One region of the Pseudomonas sp. StFLB209 genome, then DNA from elsewhere that is predicted to be linked to it. Evidence: predicted binding sites of a transcription regulator. Region 1 holds the regulator's gene; the other holds the start of a gene.

Region 1 (14,440 bases):
ACGACCCAGAGCATGCCCAGAACACCGACAGCGATCCACAGCATCGGTCAGATGTTCTCCAGCTCGGACCATTCTTCCTCGGTCATCATCTTGTCCAGCTCAACCAGAATCAGCAATTCGCCGTTCTTGTTGCACACGCCCTGAATGAACTTGGCCGACTCATCGTTACCCACGTTCGGCGCGGTCTCGACTTCGGACTGACGCAGATAGACCACTTCCGCCACGCTGTCGACCAGGATACCGACCACCTGCTTGTCGGCTTCGATGATCACGATCCGGGTGTTGTCACTGACCTCGACCGGGGCCAGACCAAAGCGCTGGCGCGTGTCGATCACCGTGACCACGTTACCGCGCAGGTTGATGATACCCAGCACATAGCTGGGAGCACCTGGCACCGGCGCGATTTCGGTGTAGCGCAGCACTTCCTGGACCTGCATCACATTGATGCCGTACGACTCGTTGTCCAGACGGAAGGTCACCCACTGCAGGATGGGATCTTCGGAACCTTGTGCAGACGACTTATTCATGTTTCCAACCCCTCACCTAGTGCTGTGCAGGCAGCGCAACAAGCGCCAGCCAATGATTATCGATTATCTGAGCGTGTTCATTTGCTTGACCGCGCCACTGGCGATCAACTCGGCCAACTGTGCAACATCGAGCAAGGCGCACATATGCTCAATCACTGTACCGGCCAGCCATGGCCGATGACCGCGCTGGGCGCGCCACTTGATTTCCTGCGGGTCCAGGCGCAGCGAACGGCTGACCTGATGCACCGCCAACCCCCACTCGTAACCTTGTACCGAAATCACATACTTCAATCCCTGGCGGAAATCTTCCCGATAGCGGTCCGGCATGACCCAGCGGGCGGTGTCGAGCACCTTCAGGTTGCCGGCCTGGCACGGCAGGATGCCCAGGAACCAGTCAGGCTGACCAAACAGCGGCGTCAGTTCCTGCCCTTCCAGAGAATAGATCGCCCCCAGACACACCAACGGCACCGCCAGGGTCAAACCCGCCACATCGAACAACAGGCACTCGAACGGCTCGGCAGCCCAGTCCGGACGCCCATCGGTGGCCGGTGGTGGTGGCGGGCTCTGATCGAGCCGGGTGTTGAGCTCAGCCACTGGCTCGGCCCGCGCAATGGCCGACTCCAGCGCCTCGACGACCGGAACCTCGAGCTTGGGCACCACCACTTCAGGCACCACCACCGGAACCGGCAGCTCGACCCTGGCCTGAACCTTGGCCTGGACCGCAACAGCAACCGGTACTGCCACCGGTGCCGGCGCCGCGACAGCCACTGCCAGCGGTTTGGGTGCCAGCATACGGGCGTCATGCGCCTGCTCTTCAAGCACAGCCGCCTTGAATTCATCGAAATGATCAACCGGCGCCGGCACCACCAACAGCTCGTCGGTGACGTCTTGCAGCAGCGCATCCAGATACGACTGCAAAGCCACCTGTGGCCGGGTTGCCAAATCTACGGGGCGAATCATGTCAGAACCCAACCAGAAAAAGTGCCATGCCTCATTGACCGGGTTATCGGCTGCCGGGTGCACAGGCTTGAGCGCACGAACAAGGATTTAAACGTCACCTCAGGCCACCTGCGCTGTCAGTTGTTCGGCCAACAGGTGCTTGAGCAACGCACGATAGGCCAGTACCCCACGACTCTTGGGGTCATTCTGCGAAGGGGTCACTCCGGCCCGGCTGGCATCGCGCAGGCGGGTGTCGACCGGCACGTAGGCTTTCCAGACATGTTCCGGGAAGCTGTCACGCAGCAGCTTGAGGGTGCCCATTGAAGCCTGGGTGCGTCGATCGAACAGGGTCGGCACGATGGTGTACGGCAACGGCACCTTGCGCGAGCGATTGATCATCGCCAGCGTGTTGACCATGCGTTCCAGGCCCTTGACCGCGAGAAACTCGGTTTGCACCGGAATCGCCAGTTGCTGACTGGCCGCCAGCGCATTGACCATCAACACGCCCAACAACGGTGGGCTGTCGATCAGCGCATAGTCAAAATCCTGCCACAGTTGCGCAAGGCTTTTGGCAATCACCAAGCCCAGGCCGCTCTGGCCTGGCGACTGGCGCTCCAGAGTGGCCAGTGCGGTACTGGACGGCAACAGCGAAATCCGCTGATCGCTGGTCGGCAGCAGCAACTGGCCGGGCAGGCCTTGAGGCACTGCACCTTTATGCAGAAACAGGTCGAAAGCGCTGTGCTCCAGCTCGTCAGGGTTATGGCCGAAGTAACTGGTCATCGAGCCATGCGGGTCCAGATCGACCACGACCACACGCTTGCCCGAGTCAGCCAGCAGGCCGGCCAGGGCAATGGTCGTGGTGGTCTTGCCGACCCCACCTTTCTGATTGGCGACTGCCCAGACTCTCATTTAGCTGTATTCCTTGTGCACGGCAATGTCCCTGACCGTTCTAGCGAGCGGGTGACGGAGAATTGACGGCATTGGTGCCTGACGGTGGACTTGCCGGAGCCGGTGCAGTTTGTGTGCCAGCACGCCGTAATGCTGCATCAGGGGTGGCATTGGCTGAACCACCTGCGGTCAGACTGCGGCGCACATCCAGGTTACGGGAAATAACCAGCACCACGCGGCGATTCTGCGCCCGCCCCTGCGCGGTGGCATTACTGGCGATTGGCTGAAACTCAGCGTACCCCACTGAAGCCATGCGCGCCGGATTGACGCCGTACATGGCCAGCAGACGCACGATGCTCGCCGCCCGTGAAGCGGACAGCTCCCAGTTGGTCGGGAACTGCGCGGTGTTGATCGGTTGATCGTCTGTGAAACCTTCGACATGCACCGGGTTATCGAAGCGTTTGACGATATTGGCCACCCTTTCGATGATGCTGAAGGCCTGATTGCTGGGCATGGCGTCACCGCTGCCGAACAACAGGCTGGAATTAAGCTCGATCTCAACCCACAACTCGTTGCCACGCACGGTCATCTGGTCGGAGCGCAACAGGTCGCCGAATCCGGCGCGCACATCATCGGCGATGGCCTGCAACGGATCGACCGTTTTGGCACCGATACCGGCGTCGGTCTGCTCACTGTCTTTCAGAAGAGGCTCGGCAGGCCGGGTGGTCTGTGGCCGCTGCTCACCGATCGGAATCGGCTGCATGGTCCGCTCAGCGTCATTGAACACCCCGACCAGCGCCTGGGACAGAATCTTGTACTTGCCCTCGTTGAGTGACGAAATCGAGTACATCACCACAAAAAAGGCGAACAGCAAGGTGATGAAATCCGCGTAGGACACCAGCCAGCGTTCGTGATTTTCATGCTCTTCGTGGCGGCGGCGACGGGACATGCGGTTACTCCATGAAGCCTTGCAGCTTGAGCTCAATGGAGCGCGGGTTTTCACCCTCGGCAATGGACAGCAGGCCTTCGAGCAGCATCTCGCGGTAGCGCGACTGGCGCAGGGCAATCGCCTTGAGTTTGTTGGCCACCGGCAGCAGGAACAGGTTGGCACTGGCCACGCCATAGATCGTGGCGACGAACGCGACCGCGATACCGCCACCCAACTGGCTCGGGTCGGCCAGATTGCCCATCACGTGGATCAGGCCCATGACCGCACCGATGATGCCGATGGTCGGCGCGTAACCGCCCATGCTTTCGTAAACCTTGGCGGCCTGGATATCGCGGTTTTCCTGGGTAATGAAATCGACTTCCAGAATACTGCGAATCGACGCCGGCTCCGCGCCATCAACCAGCAATTGCAGGCCCTTGCGCGCATAAGGGTCAGGCTCGGTGTCTGCCACGCTCTCCAGCCCCAGCAGGCCTTCCTTGCGCGCCGTCATGCTCCAGCCAATGATCCGGTCAATGCCGCCAGGCAGATCGATGCGTGGCGGAAACAGAATCCAGCGCAGGATCTGCACGGCACGTTTGAACGCACTCATCGGTGCCTGCAACAACGCAGCCGCCAGGGTGCCGCCCAGCACGATCAGCGCGGCCGGGCCGTTGACCAGCGAGCTGACATGCCCACCCTCAAGCAGATTGCCACCCAGAATCGCGACAAACGCCAGAATCAGGCCGATAAGGCTCAGTACATCCATTACAGGCACGCCTCCACGATGTGCCGGCCGATATCGTCCAGGCTGTACACCGCATCCGCCAGATCAGCCTTGACGATGGCCATCGGCATACCATAAATCACGCAACTGGCCTCATCCTGGGCCCATACGGTGCTGCCGCCCTGCTTGAGCATGCGCGCACCTTCACGGCCGTCGGCGCCCATTCCGGTGAGGACCACCGACAGCACCTTGTCACCGTAGGCCTTGGCCGCCGAGCCAAAGGTGATATCCACGCACGGCTTGTAGTTCAGGCGCTCATCACCGGGCAGGATTTTCACCGCGCCACGGCCATCGACCATCATCTGTTTGCCACCCGGAGCCAGCAACGCCAGACCCGGACGCAGCAGATCACCGTCTTCGGCTTCCTTGACGCTGATCTTGCACAACTTGTCGAGGCGCTCGGCAAACGCCTTGGTAAAGGCTGCCGGCATGTGCTGGATGAGCACGATGGGCGCCGGGAAGTTGGCAGGCAATTGGGTCAACACGCGCTGCAACGCAACCGGCCCACCGGTGGAGGTGCCAATGGCTACCAGCTTGTAGGCCTTGCGCCGTGGCGCCGGCGAATGATGAGCATGGGCCGGCGCAGCAGCCGGGCTGGCGGATGCTGTGACCGGCGCCGCGCGACTGGTCAACGGCCGGGTAGCCGCCGGAGCAGGCGCCGGCGCCACAGGGGGCGGCGTGCGCCGCACACTCGGGCTGGCCGCAGGTGCCGGGGCGGATGCCGTAGCCGCAGGCGTTGACTGCGAGCTGCTGCCAAACGAGCTGAAACGACGATTACTGCGCGCGATGCTGTTGATCTTCTCGCACAGCAACTGTTTGACCTTGTCAGGGTTGCGCGAGATGTCTTCGAAATTCTTGGGCAGGAAGTCGACCGCACCGGCATCCAGCGCGTCGAGTGTGACCCGCGCGCCCTCGTGGGTCAGGGAGGAGAACATCAATACCGGCGTAGGGATACGCTGCATGATGTGGCGGACCGAAGTGATGCCGTCCATCATCGGCATCTCGTAGTCCATGGTGATCACATCAGGCTTGAGCGCCAGGGCCTGTTCGATGGCTTCCTTGCCGTTGGTTGCGGTACCGACCACCTGAATGAGCGGGTCCGAAGAGAGGATTTCCGTAACGCGGCGGCGGAAAAAACCCGAATCATCCACCACCAGGACCTTGACTGCCATAAACACTCCAATAGACCCCGGGACAATACTGCCCCGGGGCCAGAATCAAATACGCCGTGCGGCGTAACGCTTGAGCATGCTCGGAACATCAAGGATCAAGGCAATCCGACCGTCACCGGTAATGGTGGCGCCCGACATGCCAGGGGTGCCTTGCAGCATCTTGCCCAGCGGTTTGATGACCACCTCTTCCTGGCCGACCAGTTGATCGACCACGAAACCAATGCGCTGCGTGCCGACCGACAGAATCACCACGTGCCCTTCGCGCTGCTCCTCATGAGCTGCCGACTTGATCAGCCAGCGTTTGAGGTAGAACAGTGGCAGTGCCTTGTCGCGCACGATAACCACTTCCTGGCCGTCAACCACATTGGTGGTCGACAGGTCGAGGTGGAAGATTTCGTTGACGTTGACCAGCGGGAATGCAAACGCCTGGTCGGCGAGCATCACCATCAGGGTCGGCATGATCGCCAGGGTCAGCGGCACCTTGATGACGATCTTCGAACCCTGGCCCTTGGTCGAATAGATGTTGATCGTACCGTTGAGCTGGGAAATCTTGGTTTTCACCACGTCCATGCCAACCCCACGACCGGACACATCGGAAATCTCGGTCTTGGTCGAGAAGCCGGGGGCGAAGATCAGGTTGTAGCAGTCGCTGTCGCTGAGACGATCGGCCGCGTCCTTGTCCATGACGCCGCGCTTGACCGCAATGGCGCGCAGCACGGCCGGGTCCATACCCTTGCCGTCATCGGAAATCGACAACAGGATGTGATCGCCTTCCTGCTCGGCCGACAGCACCACCCGGCCACTGCGTGACTTGCCGCTGGCCTCACGCTCCTCAGGAGTTTCCACACCGTGGTCGACCGCGTTACGCACCAAGTGCACCAACGGGTCAGCGAGCGCCTCGACCAGGTTCTTGTCCAGGTCGGTCTCTTCACCCACCAGTTCCAGGTTGATCTCTTTCTTGAGCTGGCGTGCCAGGTCACGAACCAGACGCGGAAAGCGGCCGAAGACTTTCTTGATCGGCTGCATGCGGGTCTTCATGACCGCGGTTTGCAGGTCGGCGGTGACCACATCCAGGTTGGAAACCGCCTTGGACATCGCTTCATTGCCGCTGTTGAGGCCAAGGCGTACCAGACGGTTACGCACCAGCACCAACTCGCCGACCATGTTCATGATCTCGTCAAGCCGCGCGGTATCGACGCGCACCGTGGTTTCGGCTTCTGTCGCGGTCGGCTTCTCGGCTGGCGCGGCAGCAGCTCTGGCCGGTGCGGCAGCGGCAGGCTTGGCCGCCGCGGGCGCAGGCGCAGCAGCAGGCTTGGCCACCGCAGGCTCGACCTTGGCGACAGGGGCTGGCGGCTTGGCCGCCGGCGCTGCGGCGGCAACCGCGCCGCTTACTGCCGCCGGTTCGAACTTGCCCTTGCCGTGCAACTCGTCGAGCAGGTTTTCAAATTCGTGATCGGTGATTTCATCCGATGCAGGGCTGCTGGCAGGTGCCGCAGGGGCAACGGCCACCGCTTCTACAGCGCCGCTGAACGAGCCTTTGCCGTGCAACTGATCAAGCAGCGACTCGAATTCGTCGTCGGTGATTTCATCCGAGGCAGCGCCAGCGGGCGCTGCGACAGCAGGTGCTGCAGCACTGACAGTGGCGACGCTGGCATCGAACGAACCCTTGCCATGCAACTGATCGAGCAGCGCTTCGAATTCGTGATCGGTGATTTCATCACTCGCTGCAGCCGCAGGCGCGGCTGGCGCAGACGGCGTAGCGGCGACCGGGCTGCCGGCCGGGCCGTGCAGGGAGTCGAGCAGCCGCTCGAACTCATCGTCGGTGATCAGGTCGGAGCCGGCCTCCCCGGCAGCCGGTGCAGCCGCCTCGACCACCGGTTCCGGCGCCGGCTCCGGAGCCGCTGCCACCGCAGCCACTTCGTCAGCTGACTCAGGCTCTGCCAGCCGTGACAGTGCCTGCAGCAGCTCAGGGGTAGCAGGCGTGATGTCACTGCGCTCACGCACCTGGCCGAACATGCTGTTGACGGTATCCAGTGCTTCGAGGACCACGTCCATCAATTCGGCGTTAACGCGACGCTCACCCTTGCGCAGGATGTCGAACACGTTCTCGGCAATGTGGCAGCACTCGACAAGCTCATGCAACTGAAGGAAGCCGGCGCCTCCTTTTACAGTGTGAAAACCGCGAAAAATTGCGTTGAGCAAGTCCGCGTCATCCGGGCGACTTTCAAGCTCGACCAGTTGTTCAGACAATTGCTCGAGAATTTCGCCGGCCTCTACCAGAAAATCCTGGAGGATCTCTTCATCGGCGCCGAAGCTCATTGGGGTGCTCCCTAAAATTAACCGTCAACTGACCTTAGAAGCCAAGGCTGGATAGCAAGTCGTCCACATCATCCTGACCGGAAACGACATCTTCCCGTTTATCGGCATGAATCTGCGGACCTTCACCCTGAGCAAGATGTTTTTTCGGATCTTTTTCTGCTTGCATCGCTTCACGGTCATGCTCGATCCCGGCAAAGCGATCGACATGGCTGGCCATCAGTACCAGCTTGAGCAGGTTGCTCTCAACTTCGGTGACCAGTTGCGTCACGCGCTTGATCACCTGACCGGTAAGGTCCTGATAATCCTGGGCCAGCAGAATGTCGTTGAGATGGCTGGCAACGGCATGGCTCTCTTTCTCGGTACGCGACAGGAAACCGTCCACCCGCTTGGCCAGATCACGAAACTCCTCAGCACCGATTTCGCGGCGCATGAAGCGCCCCCAGTCGGCACTCAGCGCCTTGGCGTCGTCACTGAGGCTGTTCATCAACGGTGTGCTTTGCTCCACCAGATCCATGGTGCGGTTGGCCGCACCCTCGGTCAGCCTTACAACATACGACAAACGCTCGGCGGCATCAGTGATCTGAGACACCTCTTCGGCTTGCGGCATCTGCGGATCGATATGGAAATTGACGATCGCGCTGTGCAGCTCACGCGTCAATTTGCCCACTTCCTGATACAGGCCGCGGTCGCGCGCCTGGTTGAGCTCATGGATCAGTTGCACGGCGTCGCCGAATTTGCCTTTTTCAAGGCTGGCGACCAGCTCGTGCGCGTGTTTTTTCAGGGTCGACTCGAAGTCACCCAATGAATCATTGTTATCCATAGCGCCCTCGCGGCATGCACTCAGCTATTGACGCGCTCGAAGATCTTTTCAATCTTCTCTTGCAATACCTGGGCGGTGAAAGGCTTGACCACATAGCCGTTCACACCGGCCTGGGCCGCTTCAATGATCTGCTCACGCTTGGCTTCAGCAGTCACCATCAGCACCGGAATGTTCTTCAGGCGCTCGTCCTGACGCACTTGGCGCAGCAGGTCGATACCCGACATGCCAGGCATGTTCCAGTCGGTTACCAGAAAATCAAAGGCACCGCTTTGCAGCATCGGCAGCGCGGTAAGACCGTCATCTGCTTCCGATGTATTGGTAAACCCCAGGTCACGCAACAGATTTTTTATGATCCGCCGCATCGTTGAAAAGTCATCAACGATGAGGATTTTCATGTTCTTGTCCAATTCGACCTCCAAGCAGTCTTTAACGAGCCCGCTCCCCGGACCCGCCGTTCACTCAATACAGGTACAGCAACCCCCCGGTGCAACCAGCGCTCGACGCACCAGACACCAGAACACGGCCAAATCGCCTGCAAACAACCCTGTAGAGTTGATTGACAGGCTCCTGCCTTGTCCGGGTAGTCGACACCTCAAGCCCTGCACAGCCGGCCTGAAACCAATGGATCTGTCAGCGCGCCCGCCATTCCCCCAAACGACCTCGCAAGCGGGCTGCGCACTGACTGTGTAACTGGCTGACCCGAGATTCGCTGACCCCAAGGACCTCACCGATCTCTTTGAGGTTCAACTCCTCGTCATAGTACAACGCCAGCACCAAACGCTCACGCTCCGGAAGATTGGCAATGGCATCGGCCAATGCTTTCTGGAAGCGCTCGTCCTCAAGATCGCGCGACGGCTCCAGCGAACCGCTGGCGCCATCTTCGTGCAGCCCATCATGCTCGCCGTCCTGCAGCAGGTCGTCAAAGCTGAACAGCCGACTGCCCAAAGTGTCGTTCAAGATAGCGTAATAATCATCAAGACTTAACTGGAGTTCGGCAGCAACTTCATGATCTTTAGCGTCGCGCCCTGTTCTTGCTTCAATAGCGCGAATCGCATCACTGACCATCCGGGTATTTCGATGCACTGAACGCGGCGCCCAGTCACCTTTACGCACCTCGTCAAGCATCGCGCCACGGATCCGAATGCCGGCGTAGGTTTCGAAACTGGCACCCTTGGTGGAGTCGTATTTGGTCGATACTTCAAGCAGGCCGATCATGCCCGCCTGGATCAGGTCTTCGACCTGGACGCTGGCAGGCAGACGGGCCAGCAGGTGGTAGGCAATACGCTTGACCAGTGGCGCATAGCGCTCAATCAACTCGTATTGCGAATTCCTTGATGCCTTGCTGTACATCTGATAACCGCTGGCTGTCATTGAACCGGTCCCGCTGCACTGGTCTGGTGAACAAGTCGCTCGACAAAGAACTCAAGGTGCCCACGCGGATTGGCCGGCAACGGCCAGGTATCGACCTTCTGGGCAATGGCTCGGAATGCCAGCGCGCATTTGGAGCGTGGAAAGGCTTCGTAGACCGCACGTTGCTTTTGCACCGCCTTGCGCACACATTCGTCATAGGGCACTGCGCCGACATACTGCAAGGCCACGTCCAGAAAACGATCGGTCACCTTGGTCAGTTTGGCAAACAGGTTACGACCCTCTTGCGGCGTCTGCGCCATGTTGGCCAGGACCCTGAAGCGGTTCATGCCGTAGTCGCGATTGAGCAGTTTGATCAGCGCGTAAGCGTCGGTGATCGAGGTCGGTTCATCGCAGACCACCAGCAAGACCTCTTGGGCGGCACGCACGAAACTGACCACCGATTCACCGATACCGGCTGCGGTGTCGATCACCAGCACATCAAGATTGTCGCCAAGCTCGCTGAACGCCTGGATCAGGCCGGCATGCTGCGCGGGCGCCAGGTGCACCATGCTCTGGGTACCGGAGGCCGCTGGCACGATACGCACTCCGCCAGGCCCCTGGAGCAGGACGTCACGCAGCTCACAGCGGCCCTCGATGACATCGGCCAGGGTGCGTTTGGGCGTAAGGCCCAGCAAAACATCAACGTTGGCCAGACCAAGATCAGCATCAAGCAGCATGACGCGACGGCCGAGCTCGGCCAGCGCCAGCGACAGATTCACTGAAACGTTGGTCTTGCCAACGCCACCTTTGCCGCCGGTCACGGCGATAACCTGTACGGGATGCATGCTGCCCATGTTATTTCTTTACCTTGTCATGCGTAGACTGGAGCCACATTACGGGCTGCACGTTCCGTGACGAACAATGCCTGGCAGACCACCGATGCAGTAATTTTTTAGTCGTGTTCATCAATCACCCCACTCGCTTGCCGGGGTTGTGATAAAGGTCGGCGAACATGTCCGCCATAGCCTCTTCGCTGGGTTCATCCTGCATTTGCACACTGACGGCCCGACTCACCAGTTGATGGCGGCGTGGCAGATGCAAATCATCAGGAATACGCGGCCCATCGGTCAGATAGGCCACGGGGAGTTCATGCCCGATCGCAAGGCTCAGCACTTCACCCAGGCTGGCAGTTTCATCCAGTTTGGTCAGGATGCAGCCGGCCAGCCCGCAGCGTTTGTAGCTGTGGTAAGCGGCGGTCAACACCTGCTTCTGGCTGGTAGTGGCCAGGACCAGATAGTTGCGCGAGCGAATCCCGCGCCCGGCCAGGCTTTCAAGCTGCAGGCGCAGCGCCGGATCGCTGGCTTGCAGGCCGGCGGTATCGATCAGCACCACACGCTTGCGGATCAGCGGTTCGAGCGCCTGGGCCAGGGACTGTCCCGGATCGACGTGGGTCACCGGCACATTGAGAATACGCCCAAGGGTCTTGAGCTGCTCCTGGGCACCGATCCGGAAGCTGTCCATGCTCACCAGCGCGATATTCTGCGCGCCGTACTTGAGCACGTAACGCGCCGCCAGCTTGGCCAGCGTAGTGGTCTTGCCCATCCCTGCCGGACCGACCATCGCGATCACCCCGCCCTCTTCCAGCGGCTCGTTGTCAGGCACATTGATCATCCGCGCCAGATGCGCCAGCAACATGCGCCAGGCATGACGGGGATCGTCGATATCGGGAACCATATCCAGCAGATCCCGCGACAGCGGGCCGGACAGGCCAACGCGCTGCAGACGCCGCCACAGGTTGGCCTGCTGCGGACGACTGCCCTGCAATTGCGTCCAGGCCAGCGAACCCAACTGGACTTCCAGCAGCTCGCGCAAGCCGTTGAGCTCCGAGCGCATCGAGTCAAACGCACGCTGGTTCAGCGTCGGCTCGGCAACGCCGGGTGCAGCGACGGCAACAGCAGGACGCGGCGGTTCTTCAAGGGTCGGCTCGATGTGCCGGTCGGCAGCGCTCAGCGGCAAGCCAGAAAACAACTGACGGTTGCTCGATACGTCATCGCCTTCGTTGCGACTTTCGAGTTCAGCTTGCGCCGAGACGATCCGCGACTGAGTCTTGCGCAGCTCGTCTTCAAGCTCCATGTTCGGCACCCGCGGCGCCAGCGCAGACAGCTTGTAATCAAGAGCAGCAGTCAGCTCAACGCCACCGGCAATGCGCCGATTTCCGATGATGGCCGCCTCGGCGCCCAGCTCATCGCGAACCAGTTTCATGGCTTGACGCATATCGGCGGCGAAAAAACGCTTAACTTGCATGACTCACTACCTCAGCCGTTAGGCCCGACAGTCGCTACGATGGTGACTTGCTTGTTGTCAGGAATTTCCTGGTACGCCAGAACATGCATGTTCGGTACAGCCAATCGTCCAAATCGTGACAGCATGGCCCGAATCGGACCTGCCACCAGCAAAATCACCGGCGAGCCTTGCATCTCTTGACGCTGCGCCGCCTCAATCAACGAGCGTTGCAGCTTCTCGGCCATGCTTGGCTCCAGAAGAACGCCTTCTTCCTGACCCTGACCCGCCTTCTGCATACTATTTAGCAAAATCTGTTCCAATCTAGGCTCAAGGGTGATGACAGGCAGCTCTGTCTCAGTCCCTACAATGCTTTGCACGATCGCCCGGCTCAACCCGACCCGCACCACAGCCACCAACGCGGCGGTATCTTGACTCCTGGCCGCATTGTTCGCGATGGCCTCGGCAATCGTGCGGATATCACGCACCGGCACATGCTCGGCCAGCAGCGCCTGCAGCACATTGAGCAGCGCCGACAACGACAGCACCCCAGGCACCAGCTCTTCAGCCAGCTTGGGCGAACTCTTGGCCAGCAACTGCATCAGTTGCTGCACTTCCTCGTGGCCGATCAATTCATGGGAGTGCTTGTAGAGAATCTGGTTCAGGTGCGTCGCCACAACGGTGCTGGCATCCACCACTGTGTAACCCAACGACTGGGCCTGGCTGCGCTGACTGATTTCGATCCACACCGCTTCCAGACCAAACGCCGGATCGCGCGCATTGATACCGTTGAGGGTACCGAACACCTGACCCGGGTTGATCGCCAGTTCACGGTCCGGATAAATCTCCGCCTCGGCCAGAATCACCCCCATCAGCGTCAAACGATAGGCGCTGGGCGCCAGATCGAGGTTGTCGCGAATGTGCACCGTGGGCATCAGAAAGCCCAGGTCTTGTGAAAGCTTCTTGCGCACACCCTTGATCCGCGCCAGCAACTGACCACCCTGATTGCGATCCACCAGCGGAATCAGCCGGTAACCGACCTCCAGGCCGATGATGTCGACCGGCGTTACGTCGTCCCAGCCCAACTCCTTGGAGTCCTGGGCACGCACTGGCGAAGGCAGCAGGTCCTGCTGACGCTGCACCTCGGCCAGCGCCACAGCCTTGGCATTCTGGTCACGGCGCCACAGCCAGTAGGCAGCACCCGAGGCGATTGCCCCCAGACCAATGAAGGCAAAGTGCGGCATGCCAGGCACCAGGCCCATGACGATCATGATCGCCCCCGACACCGCCAGCGCCTTATAAGACGAGAACATCTGGCGGTTGATCTGCTTGCCCATTTCTTCCGAACCGGAAGCACGGGTCACCATGATCGCCGCTGCGGTCGACAGCAGCAGAGATGGCAATTGCGCCACCAGACCGTCACCGATCGCCAGCAAGGTATAAACACGCCCGGCGTCGCCAAAGCTCATGCTGTGTTGCAACATGCCCACCAGCATGCCGCCGATCAGGTTGATGAACAGAATCAGCAGACCGGCAATAGCGTCACCGCGCACAAACTTGCTGGCACCGTCCATCGAGCCATAGAACTCGGCCTCGGCGGCCACTTCAGAACGACGCGCCTTGGCCTGGTTCTGGTCAATCAATCCAGCATTGAGGTCGGCATCGATCGCCATCTGCTTACCCGGCATGGCGTCAAGAGTAAAGCGCGCACTGACCTCGGAAATCCGCCCGGCACCCTTGGTGATTACCACGAAGTTGATGATCATCAGGATGGTGAAGACCACGATACCGACAACGTAGTTACCACCGATCACCACCTCACCAAAGGCCTGGATGACCTTACCGGCAGCGTCGTGACCATCCTGGCCGTGCAACAGCACCACCCGGGTCGAGGCGACGTTCAACGCCAGACGCAACAGGGTGGCGACCAGCAGGATGGTCGGGAATACCGAGAAGTCCAGCGGCCGCATGGCGTACACACAGACCAGCAGAACCACGATCGACAAGGCAATGTTGAAGGTGAAAAACACGTCGAGCAGGAACGGCGGGATTGGCAACATCATCATTGCCAGCAGCGACAGCAATAATATCGGCACGCCCAACTGGCCGCGCCCGAACCCGGCCAGATTGCTGCGCGCGTTACTGATTAACTGAGAGCGATCCACCGGTTCTTTCCTGCATCAGACCAAAACTTTGACGCCCCACGCGCCATGCACTGGCCTATTGCAAGAAACCGTCCAACTTTGCCGCCACAACCGCGTCGATAAAACCACCCATCGTCGACGCAGAAATCGTCATCAGGAGTCGCGCTGCAGATCGGGCGGAATGGGAAGATCGCCCAAAGGATCCGGACGCTTGGCGCGCCCGGCATGGAATTGACGAATCTGAAAGACATAGGCCAGCACCTGCGCCACAGCAAGATACAGACCGGCC
Region 2 (3,460 bases), 2.9 Mb from region 1:
AGCATCGGCATCGCTTTGGCCCCGCAACAGGCGCATACCGTCAGCGAACTGCTGCGCCTGGGCGACCAGGCGCTGTACCAGGCCAAAACCGCCGGGCGCAATACCTGGCGGATCTACACCGCAGAGCCTGGCTGACGCCTTTGGCTGTCTTGCTTAAAGCCGGAACTTGCCCACCAGGCCATTGAACGACACGGCCAGGCGCGACAATTCCTGACTTGAAGCGCTGGTCTGATTGGCACCTGCGGCGGTCTGGGTCGACAGGTCCTGGATATTGACAAGGTTACGGTCCACCTCACGAGCCACATGGGCCTGCTGTTCGGATGCCGTCGCAATCAACAGATTGCGATCGTTGATTTGCGCGATGCTCTGCGCGATGCGCTCCAGTGACTGACCGGTGGCCTGGGCCAGGGTCTGGGTCTCGCTGGCCAGGCTGCGACTGTTGCCCATGGCCCGCACGGCCTGGTCAGCGCTGCTCTGCACCGAGCCGATCATGGCTTCGATTTCACCGGTGGACGCCTGGGTACGCGCGGCCAGGGCGCGGACCTCGTCGGCGACCACGGCAAAACCGCGCCCCTGCTCGCCGGCACGGGCCGCTTCAATGGCCGCGTTGAGGGCCAGCAGGTTGGTCTGTTCGGCGATGCCGCGAATCACGTCCAGCACCTTGCCGATCTCGCGCACTTGCCCTGCCAGCTCTTCGACCTGGGTGGTGGAGCTGGAAATCTCGGCACTGACCGTATCGATGGCCTTGACCGCGTTGCGGGCCTGGTCGCGGCCACTGGCTGCTTCGTCACTGGTGAGCTTGGAGGCATCGGAGGTCGACATGGCATTGCGAGCCACCTCTTCAACGGCGGCAGTCATTTCGGTCACCGCGGTTGCCGCCAGCTGAATTTCATCGTTCTGACGGGTCAGGCCGCGGCTGCTTTCTTCTGTGACGGCATTGAGTTCTTCAGCGGCGGAAGCCAGTTGGTCGGCTGCGCTGGCAATCTGCTGGATGGTGCCTTTCAGACCGTTTTGCATATCGCCCAGGGCCGCGAGCAACTGACCGGCTTCGTCGCGACGGGTGCTGACAATGGGCTGGGTCAGGTCGCCACTGGCGACCCGTTGGGCACTGATCACAGCGCTGGAAATCGGTGCGCTGATGATCCGGCTGATGAATAGACCAAGAGCGAACGCGGCGATAAAAGCGATGGCGATACCGATATACAGGGTCAGCTTGGCCGAAGCCTCTTGCTGGGTGGCATCAGCCGCACCTTCACCGATCTGGCGGTTGTTCGATTCGACCATGATGGTCAATTCGTCGATGACTTTGACATAAGCACGGTGTACATCAGCATCGATGAACGCGCGGGCGGCTGCCAGGTCACCCGAACCGAGCAGGGTCACAGCGCGATCAACCAACGCCTGATAGGCCGGCCAGTCCTGCTCCATCTTGTCACCGGCTGCACGCTCGTCGTCGGCCAGCGGCGTGGCGCGATACTGGGCAAAGGCTTTTTCAGCTGCACTGCGGCTTTCACGCATCTTGCCGATGATTTCATCGCGAGCGCTTTGCGGCGCATTGGATGCATAGGCGGATACCAGGCGATACAAGTCGCGGCTCTGGGTGACCGCGCTGGTCTTGGTTTCGGCGGTCTTGGCCACCGAAATGAGGTTATTGGTGAACACCAGGCGCAGACTGTCGGACAGTTCGCCGATACCCCGGCTGCCTATCAGGCCCACCACAAGAGTAATCACGGCGCACAGCGCAAAGGACAGCAGCAGCTTGGTCGAGAGTTTCGCATCGTAGAACCAATTCATACGCAGAGCCTTCCAGAGATCATCAGGGTTGAACCAGGCACGGTTTGCCAAACGTGTGTTCATGACGCTATCGGCCACGTTCGATCAGCGTTGAGGGATGGACGAAGGTTTTTCTGCCGTACGGTCATCGGCGCAGAGGTTGGCGGTCGAGGAAATTTTCACACTGGCCGGGTTACCATGGCCGCCCATTCTGTAGAGAGCCATAAACCCGGATGTGCGCTGCAATCAATGCAACCTCTGCGTTACCCAGTGTTCTTGCAGGCCCGATCCTGCGTCGTCAGGAGAGCAATCGGCTAGTGTTGTGGCTGGTCGGTTCACGGCCGCTTGCACCAACCCTGCGGCTGATATTCAACGATGCTCAGGGCCAGCGGCAGCAGCACGACTATGCGCTGAACGACGAGCAGTGCCAGGTGATCGCCATTGGTCGCCATGCTTTCGTGCACCTGATTGACCTGCAGCTCGACAACCCGCTGCCGTGCGACGTGCAGATCGACTATGACCTGCTGCTCGACGAAGCACAGGCGTCGATAGCGAACTGGGCGCCACATTTGCTGTATGCCAGTGCAGCGCTGCCGAACTTCGTGATTCGCAGCCGGATCGATCACATGCTGCATGGCTCGTGCCGCAAACCGCACCATCCAGCCGCCGAAGGGCTGCTGTGTGCCGACCGCTTGCTGGCCGCCGGGCCCAGGCCGCAGGAGCGCCCGGCCCTGCTGATGATGAGTGGCGATCAGGTCTACGCCGACGACGTCGCAGGTCCCATGCTGCGTGCCATTCATGCCTTGATCCAGCGCCTGGAGCTGTTCGACGAACAGCTTGAGGGCGCGGTGGTGGACGACAGTATTCAGCTCTACGACCACCCGGCCAGCTATTACCGCCGCGCCGAGCTGCTGCCGGCACTCAAGAGCAACGAAACCCTGCGCGAACGCTTCTTTGGCGGGGTCAACAAGCCGGTGTTCACCAGCAGCAACGCCGATAACCATCTGGTGACCCTGGCCGAGATCATGGCCATGTACCTGCTGGTCTGGTCGCCGGTGCCCTGGACACTGATCGACATCAGCGCACCGCAACTCGATGAGCAGCGCCGCGAGCGTTATCGATATGAACAGGAACTGGTCGAAGGTTTCAGGCAAGGCCTGCAAGGCAGCGCACGGGTCATGGCTCATTTGCAGTGCCTGATGATCTTCGATGACCACGATGTCACTGACGACTGGAACCTGTCGGCCAGTTGGGAAGAAACTGCCTATGGCCACCCGTTTTCACGGCGCATCATCGGCAATGCGCTGGTCGGCTATCTGTTGTGTCAGGGTTGGGGCAATAACCCGGACGTCTTTACCGAGGCCACCGAACAGTTCCATGCCCTGAGCTGCCGCGCCATGAATAACGACGGCATGCTCGATAACCAGACGCTGGACGCGCTGATCGACAGTTTGCTGCGCTTTGAGCAATGGCATTACGTGTTGCCCACCGAGCCGGCGCTGGTGGTGCTCGACACCCGCACCCGGCGCTGGCGCAGCGAGTCGAATCTGGCTCAGCCTTCCGGGCTGCTCGATTGGGAGGCGCTGTGCGAGCTGCAGCAGGAGTTGATCGATCACAAGAGCGCGATCATCGTGTCACCGGCACCGGTGTTCGGGGTCAAGCTGATCGAGGCCATCCAGCGAATTTT

What was found. The regulator FliA, encoded in region 1, starts transcription of late flagellar genes. The targets are predictions, from matches to a motif close to CTAAAGTTTNNNNNNNNNNNGCCGNTAA.
Region 2: PSCI_RS04735 (methyl-accepting chemotaxis protein) is a predicted target of FliA. The motif match lies at 1,862-1,889, and genes of this name have one in related genera.

What each region holds. Positions count from the first base shown of each region.
Region 1 is NZ_AP014637.1:3,926,329-3,940,768, reverse strand. Features, by position in the region: gene PSCI_RS17670 (DUF2802 domain-containing protein) at 1-44, opposite strand, end outside; gene PSCI_RS17665 (chemotaxis protein CheW) at 48-527, opposite strand; gene PSCI_RS17660 (CheW domain-containing protein) at 591-1,487, opposite strand; gene PSCI_RS17655 (ParA family protein) at 1,587-2,375, opposite strand; gene motD (flagellar motor protein MotD) at 2,416-3,303, opposite strand; gene PSCI_RS17645 (flagellar motor protein) at 3,308-4,048, opposite strand; gene PSCI_RS17640 (protein-glutamate methylesterase/protein-glutamine glutaminase) at 4,048-5,238, opposite strand; gene PSCI_RS17635 (chemotaxis protein CheA) at 5,284-7,557, opposite strand; gene PSCI_RS17630 (protein phosphatase CheZ) at 7,592-8,377, opposite strand; gene PSCI_RS17625 (chemotaxis response regulator CheY) at 8,398-8,772, opposite strand; gene fliA (RNA polymerase sigma factor FliA) at 9,008-9,748, opposite strand; gene fleN (flagellar synthesis regulator FleN) at 9,745-10,581, opposite strand; gene flhF (flagellar biosynthesis protein FlhF) at 10,697-12,031, opposite strand; gene flhA (flagellar biosynthesis protein FlhA) at 12,043-14,172, opposite strand; gene flhB (flagellar biosynthesis protein FlhB) at 14,305-14,440, opposite strand, start outside.
Region 2 is NZ_AP014637.1:1,019,329-1,022,788, forward strand. Features, by position in the region: gene PSCI_RS04730 (sensor domain-containing diguanylate cyclase) at 1-135, shown strand, start outside; gene PSCI_RS04735 (methyl-accepting chemotaxis protein) at 154-1,794, opposite strand; gene PSCI_RS04740 (isoleucyl-tRNA synthetase) at 2,007-3,460, shown strand, end outside.